Regions from separate parts of the Streptomyces sp. NBC_00096 genome, predicted to be linked through region 1. Evidence: riboswitches for the same ligand, from Rfam matches in the RefSeq annotation. Region 1 holds a riboswitch; the other holds the start of a gene.
What was found. A riboswitch is a leader RNA that binds a small molecule or an ion and turns the genes downstream of it on or off. The one in region 1 is predicted to bind glycine.
Positions count from the first base shown of each region.

Region 1 (8,647 bases):
GGGGACGCTCGCCAGTCCCCCGCCGCGTCCCCGGCGCGGCCAGCGCAGCCGGGCGTCGATGCCGTAGCGGCAGGCCGCGTCGAAGTTGGCCTCCGCCTCCGCGAAGGGCAGCCGGCTCCACACCGGGCGCTGCTCGTCCGCGAGGGTCCGTACGAGCCCGTAGTAGAAGGCCGCGTTGGCCACGACGTCGGCCACCGTCGGGCCGGCGGGCAGCACCCGGTTCTCCACGCGCAGGTGCGGTACCCCGTCGGCCACCCCGTAGACGGGCCGGTTCCACCGGTAGACGGTGCCGTTGTGCAGCACCAGCTCCTGCAGGCTCGGCACCCCGCCCTCGGCGAGCACCCGCCGCGGCTCCTCCTCGTCGCAGATCGGCAGCAGGGACGGGAAGTAGCGGACGTTCTCGGCGAAGAGCTCGTACGCCGAGTCCACCCAGCGCTCGCCGAACCAGGTGCGCGGCCGCACCCCCTGCGCCTGGAGCTCGGGCGGCCGGGTGTCGGTGGCCTGCTGGAAGAGCGGCGGCCGCGACTCCCGCCACAGCTCGCGCCCGAACAGGAACGGCGAGTTGGCGCCGACCGCTATCTGTGCGGCCGCCACCGCCTGGGCCGCGTTCCACACGTCCGCGAACCGGGCCGGGGTCACCTGAAGGTGCAGCTGTACGGAGGTGCAGGCGGCCTCGGGCACGATCGAGCCCGAGGTCCAGGTCAGGCGCTCGACCCCGTCGATGTCGAGCGTGAAGTCCTCGCCGCGCATCATCAGGATCTGCTCGTTGAGCAGCGAGTAGCGGTCCACCGCCGAGAGGTTGGCGGTGACCAGGTCGGAGCGGGAGATCGTCGGCAGAATTCCGATCATGACCACACCCGCGTCGATCTCCACGGCCTGGCGGTGGGCGTACCCGAGGCCCGCGCTCAGTTCCTCCGCTAGCTGGTCGAATACCCGGCCGCCGAGCCGGTGCGGGAGTACGTTCACCTCCAGGTTGAACATTCCGAGTTCGGTCTGGAAATCGGTGCTCGCAATGCGTTCGAGCACTTGGGCATTCACCATTCTCGGCAACCCGTCGGAACCCGCGAGATTCAACTCGATCTCCAGCCCCATCATGTTCTTCGGGCGATCGAACCTCTTCTCCGCCAGAAGTCGCTCCAGTACCTCCAGGCACTCGTGAAGCTTCCTCCGGTACCGTTGCCGATCGGACAGGTCGAATCCGCCCGCCACGACCTTCTCCCCCATCGGAGCGTCCCTCCTCGACTGGGCCTGGCCGGCGTGGAAAAGATCCGTCACCCCAGGCGCGCGTTACGGTCGATGATGCCCCGGCGGCGTGATCGATAACGCGAAAGGGGCGTGACTGGCGAGGAGCGCGCGCCGGTTTGGCCGACAGGCGCTTTGGCACATTCACCTGGCAAGGCCCCTTGCGCAAATACAGTGCTGACTTTGCCGGTTATCGATAACCGACGCTTTTCAGCCGAGCCCCCATCCGGTAACCTCCGAGGTCAGCGCGGCATGTTTGGGCGCGCCCGGCATGAATGCCACGTCAGCGGGACCGGTAAGCGCCTTGTCGGCAATGGGCGGGACAGCTACCCGAAACACTGCGTGAACACATGTCATATAAACTCCGCAAACGAGGCAGAGAGTTGGCGCGCGGTCATTGCCCCTCAGCCCCCCTCTGGCCCCAGAATGCGACAGCGCCGTCCACACCCGCACCCGCCCCCGTTCCACAGGTCTCCCAAGTGAGAGGCGACCCACCATGCCGCTGCACGTTCCCCCGGCTCCCGCGCCCGCCCTGCGCTGTGTCCTCGCGGCCCTAGGCTCCCCCAGCGCCGTCCACGAGGCGCACACCCCGGCCCTGCGCGCCCTCCAGGGTCCGCTGACCGCCGAACTGGCGCTGCCCGTCCACGTCCTGGACCGGCTGCACGTTTCCGGCCTCACCGCCGGCGGCCGGCCGCCGCGCACCCGGCTCACCGGCTGGCGGTTCCTGATCCGCAGCGGGGACCGCTACGTCGCGGCGGCCGACACCCGGCTGACCCCGGACGGCTGGACCTTCTCCCACTTCTTCGAGGGCCCGTACGTCGCCGCCACCGAACGCGCGCTGCGCCAGGCCGAGTCCCTGGGCAAGAGCTACCAGCCGCGGCTGCTCTCCGTACCGGAGCTGTACATGCTGACGCTGTGGCTGCACGGATCCGTGGGCGCCGACGCCTCCGCCGGACTGCCGGCCGCGGCCGATCTGCTGGTCCCGCTGGCACCCGCCCCGCCCGGCATCGCCGCGTACCGACCGCACCCCGTGTCCGAACTGCTGCCCGTGCTGACCCACCGGCTGACCCCGACGGCTCCGCCGGTCCCGCCCTCGATGGCCGCACCGGCCGCCTGAGACGGCCCCTGGCCTGTTATGCCCATTCGGCCTAGCCCACTCGGGCCCCCAGCGAACCACCCGAAATGACAGGGGAGTTGACCTGAACCGCCCGCACGGGTGATGCGTCATCAATCTATGAGGACAGCTGCCGCGAAATCCCTCCGGACACCAGGTCGTGGGGGAACACTGGGGACTCTGACCGAGCCAAGTCGTTGATACGGGGGGCGGCCATGAACAACGCATCGAGCCGCAGCACACAGACCACACCGCAGCGAAAGAACGCATCCATGTGCCAGCACAAGCCAGCATGCCCGTCCGCCGACTCCGCCGACCGGGAGGCCGCTCATCCCGTGGCCGTCCACCCGGAACAGGGCTGGAGCCTGCTGTGCAACGGCGTCCTGCTCTTCGAGGACACCGGTGAGCTGCTTCCGGACGGCCAGATCATCGCCCCGCACCGCCCGCTCGCGGCGGCGCACGTGATGAAAGCGGCCTGAGCCGCCAGGCCGACGACAGACGAAAGGGGCCGGTCCAGGAGGAAACCTCCCGGACCGGCCCCTTCTCGTGTCACGAGGGGACGGACGCCCCGGCCCTCAGTTGTCGTACTCGTCCAGCGGCGGGCAGGAACACACCAGGTTCCGGTCGCCGAAGGCGCCGTCGATGCGGCGCACCGGCGGCCAGTACTTCTCCGCGGCCGACACCCCGCCCGGGAAGACGGCCTCGTCACGGCTGTACGGGTGGTTCCACTCGCCGCCCAGCGCCGCGGCCGTGTGCGGGGAGTTGGCGAGCGGGTTGTCGTCGACCGGCCACTCGCCGCCCGCGACCCGCTCGATCTCGGCGCGGATGGCGATCATCGCGTCGCAGAAACGGTCGATCTCGGCGAGGTCCTCGGACTCCGTCGGCTCGATCATCAACGTGCCGGCGACCGGGAAGGACATGGTCGGCGCGTGGAACCCGTAGTCGATCAGGCGCTTGGCGATGTCGTCGATGCTGACACCGGTCGACTTCGACAGCGGACGCATGTCGATGATGCACTCGTGCGCGACCAGGTTCCCCGGGCCGGTGTAGAGCACCGGGTAGTGCGGCTCCAGGCGCTTGGCGATGTAGTTCGCGCCGAGCACCGCCACCTGGGTGGCGCGCTTGAGGCCCTCGCCGCCCATCAGGCGCACGTAGGACCAGGAGATCGGCAGGATGCCGGCCGAGCCCCACGGCGCGGCCGAGATCGGGCCGACGCCCGTCTCGGGACCGGCGGTCGGCTGGAGCGGGTGGTTGGGCAGGTACGGGGCCAGGTGCGCCCGGACGCCGACCGGGCCCACGCCGGGGCCGCCGCCGCCGTGCGGGATGCAGAAGGTCTTGTGCAGGTTCAGGTGCGAGACGTCGCCGCCGAAGTGACCGGGCTTGGCCAGGCCCACCAGGGCGTTGAGGTTGGCGCCGTCCACGTAGACCTGGCCGCCGGCGTCGTGCACCTGGGCGCAGATGTCGGCGACGTGCTCCTCGAACACACCGTGCGTGGAGGGGTAGGTGATCATCAGCACGGCGAGCTCGTCGCGGTACTGCTCGATCTTGGCGCGCAGGTCGGCCGCGTCCACCTCGCCGTCGTCGGCGGTCTTGACCACGACCACCTTCATGCCGGCCATCACGGCGCTGGCCGCGTTGGTGCCGTGCGCGGAGGAGGGGATGAGGCAGACGGTGCGCTGCTCGTCGCCGTTGGCCCGGTGGTAGGCGCGGACGGCCAGCAGACCGGCCAGCTCACCCTGGGAGCCGGCGTTCGGCTGGATGGAGACCTTGTCGTAGCCGGTGACCTCGCAGAGACGTTCCTCCAGCTCGGTGATGAGCGTGAGGTACCCCTCGGCCTGCTCCACCGGGGCGAAGGGGTGCAGCTGGCCGAACTCGGGCCAGGTGACCGGCTCCATCTCGGTGGTCGCGTTGAGCTTCATGGTGCAGGAGCCCAGCGGGATCATGCCGCGGTCCAGCGCGTAGTCCTTGTCCGAGAGCTTGCGCAGGTAGCGCAGCATCGCGGTCTCGGAGCGGTGCTGGTGGAAGACCGGGTGGGTCAGGTACGCGTCCCCGCGCAGCAGCCCCTCGGGCAGCGCGTCGGCCGTGGTGGCGTCGAGCGCCTCGATGTCCGCGGTGACGCCGAAGGCGGCCCAGACGGCCTCGATGTCGGCGCGCAGGGTCGTCTCGTCGCAGGCGATGGAGACGAGGTCGGCATCGACCTGGAAGAGGTTGACGCCACCCTCGCGGGCTGCGGCCACGACCTCGGCGGCCCGGCCGGGAACGCGCGTGGTGAGGGTGTCGAAGTACGAGCCGTGCACGACCTCGACCCCGCCGGCCGTCAGGCCCGCGGCCAGCAGGTTGGCGTAGCGGTGGGTGCGGCGGGCGATCGTCCGCAGGCCGTCCGGGCCGTGGTAGACGGCGTACATGCCGGCCATGACGGCGAGCAGCACCTGCGCGGTGCAGATGTTGCTGGTGGCCTTCTCGCGGCGGATGTGCTGCTCTCGGGTCTGGAGGGCCAGGCGGTAGGCCTTGTTGCCGTCCGCGTCCACGGAGACGCCGACGAGGCGGCCGGGCAGCGAGCGGGCGTGCTTGGCCTGGACGGCCATGTAGCCGGCGTGCGGTCCGCCGAAGCCCATCGGGACGCCGAAGCGCTGGGTGGTGCCGACGGCGATGTCCGCGCCCAGCTCGCCCGGGGAGGTCAGCAGGGTCAGGGCGAGCAGGTCGGCGGAGACGGCGACGATCGCGCCGAGTCCGTGGGCCTGGTCGATGACCGGCTTGATGTCCCGCACGGCACCGGAGGCGCCCGGGTACTGGACCAGTACGCCGTAGACACCGCGCTCGGCGACCTCGGCCGGGATGCCCCCGGACAGGTCGGCGACGACGACCTCGATGCCGATCGGCTCGGCGCGGGTCTCGATCACGGCGATGGTCTGCGGCAGCGCGTCGGCGTCGACGAGGAAGACGTTGCCCTTGGCCTTGCCCACGCGGCGGGCCAGGGTCATGGCCTCGGCGGCCGCGGTGCCCTCGTCGAGCAGGGAGGCACCGGAGGTCGGCAGGCCGGTCAGCTCGGCGACGACGGTCTGGAAGTTCAGCAGGGCTTCGAGGCGGCCCTGGGAGATCTCCGGCTGGTACGGCGTGTACGCCGTGTACCAGGCCGGGTTCTCCATGACGTTGCGCAGGATCACCGGCGGCGTGAAGGTGCCGTAGTAACCCAGGCCGATCATGGAGGAGAGGACCTGGTTGCGGTCGGCGAGCTGACGCAGCTCGGCGAGTACCTCGGCCTCGGTCCGCGCCTCGGGCAGGTTCAGCGCGGCGGTGGTCTTGATCACATCCGGTACCGCGGCGGCGGTGAGTTCGTCCAGGGAGCCGTAGCCCACCTGGGCGAGCATCTTCGCCTGCGCCTCGGCATCCGGGCCGATGTGGCGCTGCTCGAAGGGGATGCCTCGCTCCAGCTGGGAGAGCGGAATGCGGTTGGCGGTCATGTACGGAGGCCTCCTGGTCGTACGACCTGCGAGGGGTGCCTCGGCGCGGGCACCCGGACGGCCTCCCCCTCTGTCATCTCAACCTGAGAGTTTCACCGGGCCGCTCGAGGATCGCTCGTGAGGTCCGGCTTTCACCGTCGGTGAGGAGAGGGACCGGCACTGCGCGCCCGGTACCTGCCCCTGCTTTCCAGAGTGGCCTCACCTCGTGCGGTACGTATGCCTGAGAGATTCCGGGGAGGATTTGCTCCTTCGGCGCCTCCGTCGAGCTCACTCGGAGGACTCTCCCGCACAGGGTCAACAGCCGTCACCCAGCCTACCAGCGAGGATCTGGGCACTCCCTCGAGTGGCCCCCTCTCCGGAAATGCACTTTTGTAGTCATTACGGAGGAGTTGCGACCAAATGGAGGGACCGGACCGTGCAGACCGACATCGATCCGCGCAGCCTGATCGGCCGCAAGGCGTTCGACCGCAATGGCACCAAGATCGGCACCGTGGACGAGGTCTACCTCGACGATGCCACGGGCGTCCCGGAATGGGCAGCCGTACGGACGGGCCTGTTCAGCCGGGACGCCTTCGTCCCGCTGGAGCCCAGCGAGGTGGTGGGCGACACCCTGCGCGTGCCCTTCGAACGCTCCCTGATCAAGGACGCCCCCGACTTCGGCGTCGGCCGCCACCTCTCCCCCGAACAGGAGCTGCAGCTCTACCACCACTACGGCCTGGACCTGGCCCTGCCCAGCGAGTTCCGCCGCGACTTCGGCCACACCCCGTCCGACGAAACCTGACCGGCCTGGCCTGGCCTTGCCTGACCCGCCTGCCCTGACCGGCCCGCCCCGCCCCGGCCGGCCCTCAGGCGTGCTCCGGGGTCGTGGCCCCCGCGGCCGGGGCCCCGACCAGCGGCATCGGATCGGACGGCTCCAGCTCGGGGTCGTCGACCAGGAACGTCCGCACCCGGCCCGGCTCCGAACCGGGCTGCTCGAACCGTACGGTCACCCGCCCGACCCCGCTGCCCTGGACCCACCCGGGCCCGTGCAACGCGTGCCGCACATCACTCCCGGCCGACCAGCGCCGCTCGGCCGCCAACCCGGACGGCCCGGCCCCGCCGCCTTCCGGGTCCTTCCCCGGGTCCGGGACCGGGACCAGGACCGGGACCGCGGCCCGTCCGGGGGTGGGGGCGGCCGTCTCCCCTCCCGGTTCCCCACCGGACGGCGCAGCCCCATCCGCCCCGGCTTCCCCGTCCGTCCCTACGTTCTCGCCCACCCCGTCCGGCCCAGTGGACCCGGCGGACCCACCGCGCCCGCCTTCCCCACCCTCCCCGCCCTCCCCGCCTCCGCCGTCCTCTCCGTCCCCCCGGGCGGCCGCAGCCGCCACCGCGAAGGCGAAGAGGTCCTCCTGCGTGTAGTCCGCGAGCCCGGTCACGCCGACCCCCAGCAGCCGCACCCCGCCCGTGGTGTCCACGGACTCCAGCAGCCGGGCCGCCGCCTCCCGCACGACCGTGGGGTCGTCCGTGGGCCCCCGCAGGGTCTCGGAACGGGTCAGCGTGGAGAAGTCGTAGCGCCGCACCTTGAGCACGATGGTCCGCCCCGAATGCCCCGAGCCCCGCAGCCGCTCCACGCACCGGTCGGCGAGCCGCTGCACCTCGGTGCGGATCCGCACCCGGTCGTGCAGGTCCACGTCGAAGGTGTCCTCCACCGACACGGACTTCGCGTCCCGCTCGGCGACCACCGGCCGCTCGTCCAGCCCCAGCGCCATCCGGTACAGCCCCACCCCGTGCGAGCGCCCCACCATCCGGACCAGTTCGTCCTCACCGGCCTCGGCCAGCTCCCCCACGGTGGTGATCCCGGCCCGCCGCAGGTGCTCCCCGGTGGCCGGCCCCACCCCGGGCAGGGTCCGCACCGACATCGGTGCGAGGTGCTCCCGCTCCGTGCCGACCTCGACCAGCAGCAGCCCGGCCGGCTTGGCCTCCTCCGAGGCCACCTTGGCCAGCATCTTCGACCCCGCCAGCCCCACCGAGCCGCTGAGCCCGGTCGCGGCGGTGATGTCGGCCCGCAGCCGCTCGCCCGTGGCCCGCGCGGTCTCCGCGTCGAAGGCCACGCCGCCCGCCTCCAGGTCCACGAAGGCCTCGTCCAGGCTGAGCGGCTCGACCAGCGGAGACAGCTCCCGCAGGAGGCCCATGACGGTGTCGCTGACCTCGCGGTACAGGCTGAAGCGCGGAATCAGGCACGCGCCGTTCGGGCAGAGCCGCCGCGCCTGGGCCATCGGCATCGCCGAATGCACCCCGAACCGCCTGGCCTCGTACGAGGCGGTGGCCACGACCCCGCGCGGCCCGAGCCCGCCGACGATGACGGCCTTGCCGAGCAGACTCGGCTTCGACGCCTGCTCCACGGAGGCGTAGAAGGCGTCCATGTCCAGGTGCAGGATGGTCGGCGCGGCTCTCACAGCACCGATGCTGCCCTACGCCACTGACAATCGGCCCGAAGCCGCCCGTGCCGCCGGCCGTCGATGCGGTCAGCGGCCTCGGCGTCAGCGGCTTCGGCGCCCGGCGTTCCTCAGACGGCCCGGTTCCGCCGAGCGGCCAGCTCATCGGCCGGGTTGTGCCCGACCACCGTCTCGCCCGTGTCCACGCGCTCCCCGTGCAGCTGCGACAGCGCGTTCTCGACATCGCGCCAGACCACGCCCACGGCGATCCCGAAGACTCCCTGACCGCCCTGGAGCAGGCTGACGACCTGGTCCGGCGAGGTGCACTCGTAGACGGTGGCGCCGTCGCTCATCAGCGTCATGCGCTCCAGGTCCGAGAAACCCCGGTCGCGCAGGTGCTGCACGGCGGTGCGGAT
Region 1 covers NZ_CP108221.1:6,075,035-6,083,681, reverse strand. The annotation lists gene OG904_RS26955 (glutamate-cysteine ligase family protein) at 1-1,224, opposite strand, end outside; gene OG904_RS26950 (hypothetical protein) at 1,739-2,359, shown strand; gene OG904_RS26945 (DUF5999 family protein) at 2,629-2,835, shown strand; gene gcvP (aminomethyl-transferring glycine dehydrogenase) at 2,932-5,817, opposite strand; glycine riboswitch at 6,016-6,114, opposite strand; gene OG904_RS26935 (PRC-barrel domain-containing protein) at 6,233-6,598, shown strand; gene OG904_RS26930 (DNA polymerase IV) at 6,663-8,252, opposite strand; gene OG904_RS26925 (MerR family transcriptional regulator) at 8,363-8,647, opposite strand, start outside.

Region 2 (8,647 bases), 4.3 Mb from region 1:
GGCTTCAGCGCCTGCGCGATGATCTCGGCGACCTCGGTGAAGGCCTCTGCGTCGAAACCGCGGGTGGCCAGCGCCGGCGTACCGATCCGCAGACCCGAGGTGACCATCGGCGGCCGCGGGTCGTTCGGGATGGCGTTGCGGTTGACCGTGATGCCGACCTCGTGGAGGCGGTCCTCGGCCTGCTGACCGTCCAGCTCGGAGTTGCGCAGGTCGACCAGGACCAGGTGCACGTCGGTGCCGCCGGTGAGGACGTCCACGCCCACGGCCTTGACGTCGTCCTGGACCAGACGGGCGGCGAGGATCTTCGCGCCCTCCAGGGTGCGCTCCTGGCGCTCCTTGAACTCGGGCGAGGCCGCGACCAGGAAGGAGACCGCCTTGGCCGCGATCACGTGCTCCAGCGGGCCGCCCTGCTGACCCGGGAAGACCGCGGAGTTGATCTTCTTGGCCAGCTCCTGCGTCGACAGGATGACACCGCCGCGCGGACCGCCGAGGGTCTTGTGCGTGGTGGTGGTGACGACGTGGGCGTGCGGCACCGGGTTCGGGTGCAGACCCGCGGCGACCAGGCCGGCGAAGTGCGCCATGTCGACCATCAGGTACGCGCCGACCTCGTCCGCGATGCGGCGGAAGGCGGCGAAGTCCAGCTGGCGCGGGTAGGCGGACCAGCCGGCGACGATCAGCTGCGGCTTGGACTCCTTGGCCAGGCGCTCGACCTCGGCCATGTCGACCTCGCCGGTCTCGTCGACGTGGTACGGGACCACGTTGTAGAGCTTGCCGGAGAAGTTGATCTTCATGCCGTGGGTCAGGTGACCGCCGTGGGCCAGGTTCAGGCCCATGATCGTGTCGCCCGGCTTGATCAGCGCGAACATCGCGGCCGCGTTGGCCTGCGCACCCGAGTGGGGCTGCACGTTCGCGGCCTCGGCACCGAAGAGCGCCTTGATGCGGTCGATCGCGATCTGCTCGACGACGTCGACGTGCTCGCAGCCGCCGTAGTAGCGGCGGCCGGGGTAACCCTCGGCGTACTTGTTGGTCAGGACCGAGCCCTGGGCCTCCATGACGGCGACCGGAGCGAAGTTCTCCGACGCGATCATTTCCAGGGTCGACTGCTGGCGCACGAGTTCGGCGTCGACGGCGGCGGCGACGTCCGGGTCGAGCTCGTGGAGGGGAGTGTTCAGTACGGACATCAGGAGTCCCCGGGGATCAGTTGTCGGAGTGGGTGAGCGCGGCGTACTCGTCGGCGGAGAGCAGGTCGCCCGGCTCCTCCGCGACGCGCACCGTGAAGAGCCAGCCGCCCTCGAACGGAGCCGAGTTCACCAGGGACGGGTCGTCGACGACGTCCTGGTTGGCCTCGACGACCTCGCCGGTGACGGGGGAGTACAGGTCGCTGACCGACTTGGTCGACTCCAGCTCGCCACAGGTCTCGCCCGCGGTCACGGTGTCACCCACCTCGGGAAGCTGGGCGTAGACGACGTCACCGAGCGCGTTGGCCGCGAACTCCGTGATGCCGACCGTCGCGACGCCGTCCACGGCGGCCGACAGCCACTCGTGCTCCTTGCTGAAACGCAGCTGCTGGGGGTTGCTCATGACCTGATTCTCCTGGATGCGGTGGAGTGGATGTGAACGGTGGTCTTGCGTGCGGCGCAGGTGCCGAGGTGAGGGGAAGTGTTACTTCTGCCGCTTGTAGAACGGCAGGGCCACGACCTCGTACGCCTCATGCGTACCGCGAATGTCCACGCCGACGCCGGAGGTGCCGGGCGCGGCGTGTGCCGCGTCGACATAGGCCATCGCGATCGGCTTGCCCAGCGTCGGGGACGGGGCGCCCGAGGTGACCTCGCCGACGACCTGGCCGTCGAAGGTCACGGAGAAGCCCGCGCGCGGGACGCGGCGGCCCTCGGCGATCAGGCCCACCAGCTTGCGCGGCGGATTGGCGGCGGAACGCTCGGCGGCGGCCTCCAGCGCGGCGCGGCCGACGAAGTCACCCTCCTTCTCGAACTTCACGACCCGGCCCAGCCCCGCGTCGAACGGGGTGAGGGAGGTGGTCAGCTCGTGCCCGTACAGCGGCATGCCCGCCTCCAGGCGCAGGGTGTCGCGGCAGGACAGACCGGCCGGGACCAGGCCGACGCCCTCGCCCGCCTTGGTCAGCGCCTGCCACAGCTCCACGGCGTGCTCGGGGGCGACGAACAGCTCGAAGCCGTCCTCGCCGGTGTAGCCGGTACGCGCGATCAGCGCGGGCACCCCGGCCACCGTGCCGGGCAGGCCGGCGTAGTACTTCAGACCGTCCAGGTCGGCGTCCGTGAGCGAGGCGAGGATGCCGGGGGACTCCGGACCCTGCACCGCGAGCAGCGCGTACGCGTCGCGGTCGTCGCGGACCTCGGCGTCGAAGCCGGCGGCGCGCTCGGTGATCGCGTCGAGGACGACCTGGGCGTTGGAGGCGTTCGCGACGACCATGTACTCGGTCTCGCCCAGGCGGTAGACGATCAGGTCGTCGAGGATCCCGCCGTCCTCCTGGCAGATGTGCGTGTAGCGGGCGCGGCCGACGCCGACGGTGGAGATGTTGCCGACCAGCGCGTAGTCCAGGACCTTGACGGCCTCGGGGCCGGTCAGGGTGATCTCGCCCATGTGGGAGAGGTCGAACAGACCGGCCTTGGTGCGGACGGCGTTGTGCTCGTCGCGCTCGCTCGCGTACCGCAGGGGCATGTCCCAGCCCGCGAAATCGGTCATGGTCGCACCGAGGGAACGGTGCAGCGCATCGAGGGCGGTCAGGCGGGGGGCAGTGCTCATGGGTGTGGCTCCCGGGTCCCAGGGCATGACATGACGAGGAGGAGTTCCTCCCCATCTGTCATCGGAACCTGAGAGGTTCGCCGAGAGTTCCCCGCTTCCAGGGGAAGGTCTTCGACTTGCACCTTGGGTGGAGCCGACGCCGGTGCCCTCACGGGCGGTGACGCGGCTCGCTTTTCAGATCTGCCTCATCCACGCGGTACGGGGCCTGAGAGATTCAAGGGAGGTACTTGCTCCTTCGGCGCCCGGGCACCGCCTTGCGGCGTGCCGGGACTCTCCCGCGCGGATTCAAGCGGCCGGTATGCAGTTGGTGTCCAGATGGCGCACATCATTGCACGGCGTGCGGCCGAATGGGGGAGGGGGTCCGGAAGCGGAGCGAACCGGAGCGGAACCGGAGGTCCCGGATTACCGTCTCTTTACACTCAGGGGGACCGGGTCCTGGTGACCCGGCGCGGGGGAGGCGATCACTGTGCGGAGATTCGGAGTACTGGCGATTACGGGTACGGCCACCGGCGAGGGCGCGGTGGCGGGCGTGCCGACGCAGCGCGGAGCCGTACGGGCGCAGGGCGCTGCGGGGGCGGCCGCGGCCTCCGGCCGCCGGCCCGCCCCGGTGGTACGGGACCTGCGCGGACCCGGCGGCCCGCGGTGGCTGCGGTTCGCGGACGGGGACATCGTGGTCGTGTCCGGACTGCCCGGCGGCGGCAAGAGCACTCTGATCAGGCGGGCCGCGGACGGCGGCGGCATCGACTCCCAGGACGCGCGCGAGCGCTGGGAGCGCCGCATGCCGGCCGCCCTGCCGTACGCGGTGTACCGGCCGGCCGTCCGGATCGCGCACTACTGGGGACTGTGGCGGGTGCTCCGCTCCGGCGCCCCGGCCGTCGTCCACGACTGCGGTACGCAGAGCTGGGTACGGGCCCTGCTCGCCAGGGCCGCCCGGCGGCGCGGCCGCGCACTGCACCTGGTGCTGCTGGACACCACCCCCGAGGAGGCCCGGGCCGGGCAGGCGGCGCGGGGCCGGGGCGTCTCGGCGTACGCCTTCGCCCGGCACCGGGGCGCGGTGGCCCGGCTGCTGCGCGAGGCCGAGTCCGGCCGCCCGCCGGCCGGCTGCGCCTCGGTGACCCTGCTGGACCGCCCGGCGGCGTCCCGGCTGACGGAGATCGGCTTCCACTGAGGGCGGCGGCCACGGGCCACGGGCCGGGGGCCGTGGCCGGGGCCGGGGCCGGGGGCACCCGAGCCCCCGGCGGGGCCGTCGGGGACGCCCGTTAACCTCGGGCGAGACCAGGAGCGAGCAAGCGGAGGCGTACATGTGGCCGGGGAACGAGCTGGAGCAGGTGCTCGGGGCGGCGCTCGGGCAGCCCGGCGCGGGGGGGCGGATCCTCGAGGTGCTCGGGCGCAGCCAGGTCTGGATCCCGCTGCCCGGCGGGGTGGGCAGCCTGGACCTGCCCACCATGGAGATCAACGGAGACGCGTACGTACCCGTGTACAGCTCCGAGGAGCAGTTCCGCGGCTGCGCCGGACCCGGTATGGACTTCGCCGTCGCCCCCGCCGTGGAGTTCGCCCGGGGCCTGCCCCCGCAGCTCGGCATCGCGATCAACCCCGAAGGGGCCGTCGGCGTGCCGCTGCCCCCGCCCGCCGTCGCGGAGCTCTGCCGGGCCGGTCGCGGCCCGCTCGACGGGCCGGCCACCGGTGGCCGGGTCCGGCTCTTCGAGCCCGACTGGCAGGAGGACCCGGTCGACTTCCTGACCGCCGCCGCCGAGGAGTTCCGCGCCACCGGAGTGGTCGCGGCCGCGTACCGCTGCCTCGCCAGCGTCGAGGCGGGGGCGCCGGAGCTGTACGTCGGTGTCCACCTGGTGGGATGGGAGCCCGGTATGCGAAATGCCCCGATGGACGCGCTGGGCCGGGCCCTGACCCGCGTCCCACCGCCCTGGCCGGTGCAGTTGATCCTGCTGGACGCCGCCGAGGACCCGGTCGTCGACTTTATTCGTGAGCGCGTACGCCCCTTCTACCTGTCGTAGGCACGCTTAAGCTGGTGGCCGACACGCGTGGACGACGGGCGGACGAAGAAACGAAGAGGGGTACCGGGTGAGTGCGTCAGGCACGGCCGCGGTCGGGCAGGTCGAGCACATGCTGCGCCAGGTGACTCCCGGGCGCTACGAGAGCTACGAGTCCCTTCTGCACGCCCTGGCCGAGGGACGGCTGTGGATGCTGCTCTGGCAGGGGCGGCCCGGCTCCCCGGACGCCCAGTACGGCGGCATGGAGGTCGAGGGCCTCGGGTACGCGCCCTGCGCGACCTCCCCGCAGGAGCTGGCCGTCAGCGGCTGGAACCGCGGGTACGAGGTGGTCACCGGCCGGGACATCGCCCGCGCCCTGTACCCCGACCGCTGGGGGCTGTGGCTCAATCCGCACGCCCAGGGCGGCGGCGTCGGCATCCCCTGGGCCGACCTGCGCCGGATCGCCACCGGCCTGGACCGGATGCCGGCCGGCCCGCTGCGGCTGTCCGAACCCGCCATCGAGCTCCCGCAGTTCTACGGGCTGCTCACGCAGCACGCGCACCGCACCCCCGCCGTGCGCTCGCTGCGCCGCGCCTGGGTGCAGCCCGCGCTGGGATCCCCGTACCTCGCCGTCGGGCTCGACCTGTACGACGCCTCCGCGCACGCGCTGGAATCCGTACGCGAGATGATGCGCCAGTCGGTCGGCGCGGTCCCCGAGGGCGTGCCCGTGTGCACGGTCGCGCTCGCGGACGAGCACGATCCGGTGGCGATGTGGCTGAGGGCGCAAACCAGGCCCTTCTACGACCGTGAGGGACAGGCGCCCGCCTACTGAGACATCGCAGCCAAGTCAGCCCGAGGCCGTACGGAACAGTCGTTCCGTGCGGCCTTTGCGTTGTCCTGATTTCGACACTGATGTACGCCCAATAGGCATGCTAGTACGCCGAGTTGGGCGCCATGTCCGATTCCGTACCGAACAGACGGTCTTGCTCCGCTGAGCTGGGAGTGAAGTCCGGATAACGGGAACTCGACCCTCAGATCACGGTTGCGCATCCATTCACCTGCGGGTCTGGCGGCTGATCGAGCGCCCGATGAAGACTCCCCACCCAAGAGCGGGGTCAGTCCTCCGAGAGCGACTCCGCCACAGGAAATCCGCGAGCAGTACCCCGCAGTACCTCGCAGTACTCGCAGTACCTGCAGTACCTGCAGCACCTCGCACTCCGAGCGCCACTCCGCACCAACGCCGCCACAGCGGCGGGCATGGGCCGGCCCACCCGTCGGCCGAGAGGGGTCCCCACCACGATGACGGCACCACTGCACGACATGAGCGCGGAGACACCCGCACCCGTGTCCGTAGCCGACGTCCCCGCCAAGGCCATCGAAGGCCGCTCGCCCGGCCGCATCGCCTGGACGCGGCTCAAGCGCGACAAGGTCGCGCTGGCCGGCGGTGTCGTCGTGCTCCTGCTGATCCTCGTCGCAGTCTTCGCGCCGCTGATCGTCTCGGTCCTCGGCCACCCGCCGGAGGAGCCGCACGAGGATCTCCTCGACCCGCTGCTCGGCCTGCCGGCCGGCCCCCGCGGCGGAATGAGCGGCGACTTCCTGCTCGGCATCGAGCCGGTCAACGGCCGCGACGTGTTCAGCCGGATCGTCTACGGCGCCCGCATCTCCCTGCTGGTCGCCTTCCTGTCCGCCGCCGTGGCGGTCGGGCTCGGCACCCTGTTCGGCGTCGTCTCCGGCTACTTCGGCGGCTGGGTCGACACGATCATCAGCCGCGTGATGGACCTGCTGCTGGCCTTCCCGCAGCTGCTCTTCATCATCGCCCTCGTCTCGGTCGTCCCCAACAGCCTCTGGGGCGTGGAGGGTTCGAACCTGCGGATGTGGGTCCTGATCCTGGTCATCGGCTTCTTCGGGTGGCCCTACATCGGCCGCATCGTCCGCGGGCAGACCCTGTCGCTGCGCGAGCGGGAGTACGTCGAGGCCGCGCGCAGCCTGGGCGCGGGACGGGCGTACATCCTCTTCCGCGAGCTGCTCCCGAACCTGGTGGCGCCGATCACCGTCTACACGACGCTGATGATCCCCACCAACGTGCTGACCGAGGCGGCGCTCAGCTTCCTGGGCGTCGGCGTCAAGCCGCCCACGCCGTCCTGGGGCGAGACCCTGTCGACGGCCGTGCGGACCTACGAGGACGATCCGCTCTTCATGATCTTCCCCGGTACGGCGATCTTCATCACCGTACTGGCCTTCAACCTCTTCGGCGACGGCGTCCGCGACGCCCTCGACCCGAAGGGCTCCCGTTAGCCGACCCCGCAGGGCATCCCGCAGGTCACCCGCAGGTCAGAACCACACGGCACACCGGACCCGGCTTCGAAACCGGAATCACAACGGAGGGTTGCGAGCATCGTGACTACCCATCGCATGTCCAAGCGCAAGCTTGCCGCCGGCACGGCGCTCGTGCTCGCGACGATGCTGGCCGCGACCGCCTGTGGCGGCAGCGACGGCGGCAAGAAGGACGAGAAGCCGTCCGCGTCGGCCGGCTTCAACGCCGCCATAGGCAAGGTCGCCAACGCCGGGACCAAGAAGGGCGGCGAGCTCAAGTTCGTCGGCACCCAGGAAGCCGACTCGTGGGACCCGCAGCGCGGTTACTACGGCTTCATGTGGGACTTCTCGCGCTACTACACCCGCCAGCTGATCAGCTTCAAGGCGGAGCCGGGCTCCAAGAGCACCGAGCTGGTCCCCGACCTGGCCACCGCGAACGCGGAGATCAGCGACGGCGGCAAGACCTACAAGTACACCCTCAAGGACAACGTGACCTGGGAGGATGGCACCCCCATCACCGCCCAGGACATCAAGTACGGCATCGAGCGCACCTGGGCCCAGGACGTCATCTCCGGCGGCCCGGTCTACCTGATGCAGGTCCTCGACCCGAAGACCGAGTACCCGGGTCCGTACAAGGACACCAGCCCGGACAAGCTCGGCCTCAAGGCGATCGAGACCCCGGACGCGAAGACCATCGTCTTCAAGCTCCCCGCGCCCAACGGCGACTTCGAGCAGATGCTGGCCATGCCGGCCGCCAGCCCGGTCAAGCAGGACAAGGACACCGCGGCCAAGTACGGTCTCAAGCCCTTCTCCAGCGGCCCGTACAAGATCGACACGTACGAGCCCAACAAGAGCATGAAGCTCTCGCGCAACGCGAACTGGAAGCCCGAGTCGGACAAGATCCGCACGGCGCTCCCGGACTCCATCTCGGTCACGTTCATGGCGAACGCCGACGACATGGACAAGCGCCTGATGAACGGCGAGTTCGACCTGGACATCAACGCGACCGGCATCGGCCAGGCGGCCCGCGCCACCGCGCTGAAGGAGCACAAGGACAACCTGGACAACGGCCAGACCGGCTTCATCCGGTACGCCGTCATGCCGCAGACCGTCGCGCCGTTCGACAACATCGAGTGCCGCAAGGCCGTCATCTACGCGGCCGACCACAAGTCCCTGCAGACCGCCCGCGGCGGCCCGCAGGCCGGTGGTGACATCGCCCCCAACATGCTGCCGCTCGGCATCAAGGGCTCCGACGCCAAGTACGACCCGTACGGCGTCCTGACGAACGACGGCAAGCCGGACACCGAGAAGGCCAAGGCCGCCCTGAAGGCCTGTGGCAAGGAGAGCGGCTTCAAGACCACCATCGCGGTCCGCAACAACAAGCCGGTCGAGGTCGCCACGGCCGTCTCCCTGCAGAACGCCCTGAAGCAGGTCGGCATCGAGGCCGACGTCGACCAGTTCGACGGCGCCCAGACCTCCGGCATCATCGGTTCGCCGAAGGTCGTCAAGGAGAAGGGCTACGGCATCATCATCATGGGCTGGGGCGCCGACTTCCCGACCGGTCAGGG
Region 2 covers NZ_CP108221.1:1,804,880-1,813,526, reverse strand. The annotation lists gene glyA (serine hydroxymethyltransferase) at 1-1,181, opposite strand, end outside; gene gcvH (glycine cleavage system protein GcvH) at 1,198-1,581, opposite strand; gene gcvT (glycine cleavage system aminomethyltransferase GcvT) at 1,663-2,778, opposite strand; glycine riboswitch at 2,963-3,066, opposite strand; gene OG904_RS07515 (AAA family ATPase) at 3,269-3,946, shown strand; gene OG904_RS07510 (enhanced serine sensitivity protein SseB) at 4,080-4,790, shown strand; gene OG904_RS07505 (enhanced serine sensitivity protein SseB C-terminal domain-containing protein) at 4,858-5,598, shown strand; gene OG904_RS07500 (ABC transporter permease) at 6,066-7,061, shown strand; gene OG904_RS07495 (ABC transporter substrate-binding protein) at 7,179-8,647, shown strand, end outside.
Region 2: it holds a riboswitch for glycine, as region 1 does, so the genes downstream of both, gcvT (glycine cleavage system aminomethyltransferase GcvT) here and gcvP (aminomethyl-transferring glycine dehydrogenase) in region 1, are expected to answer to the same signal.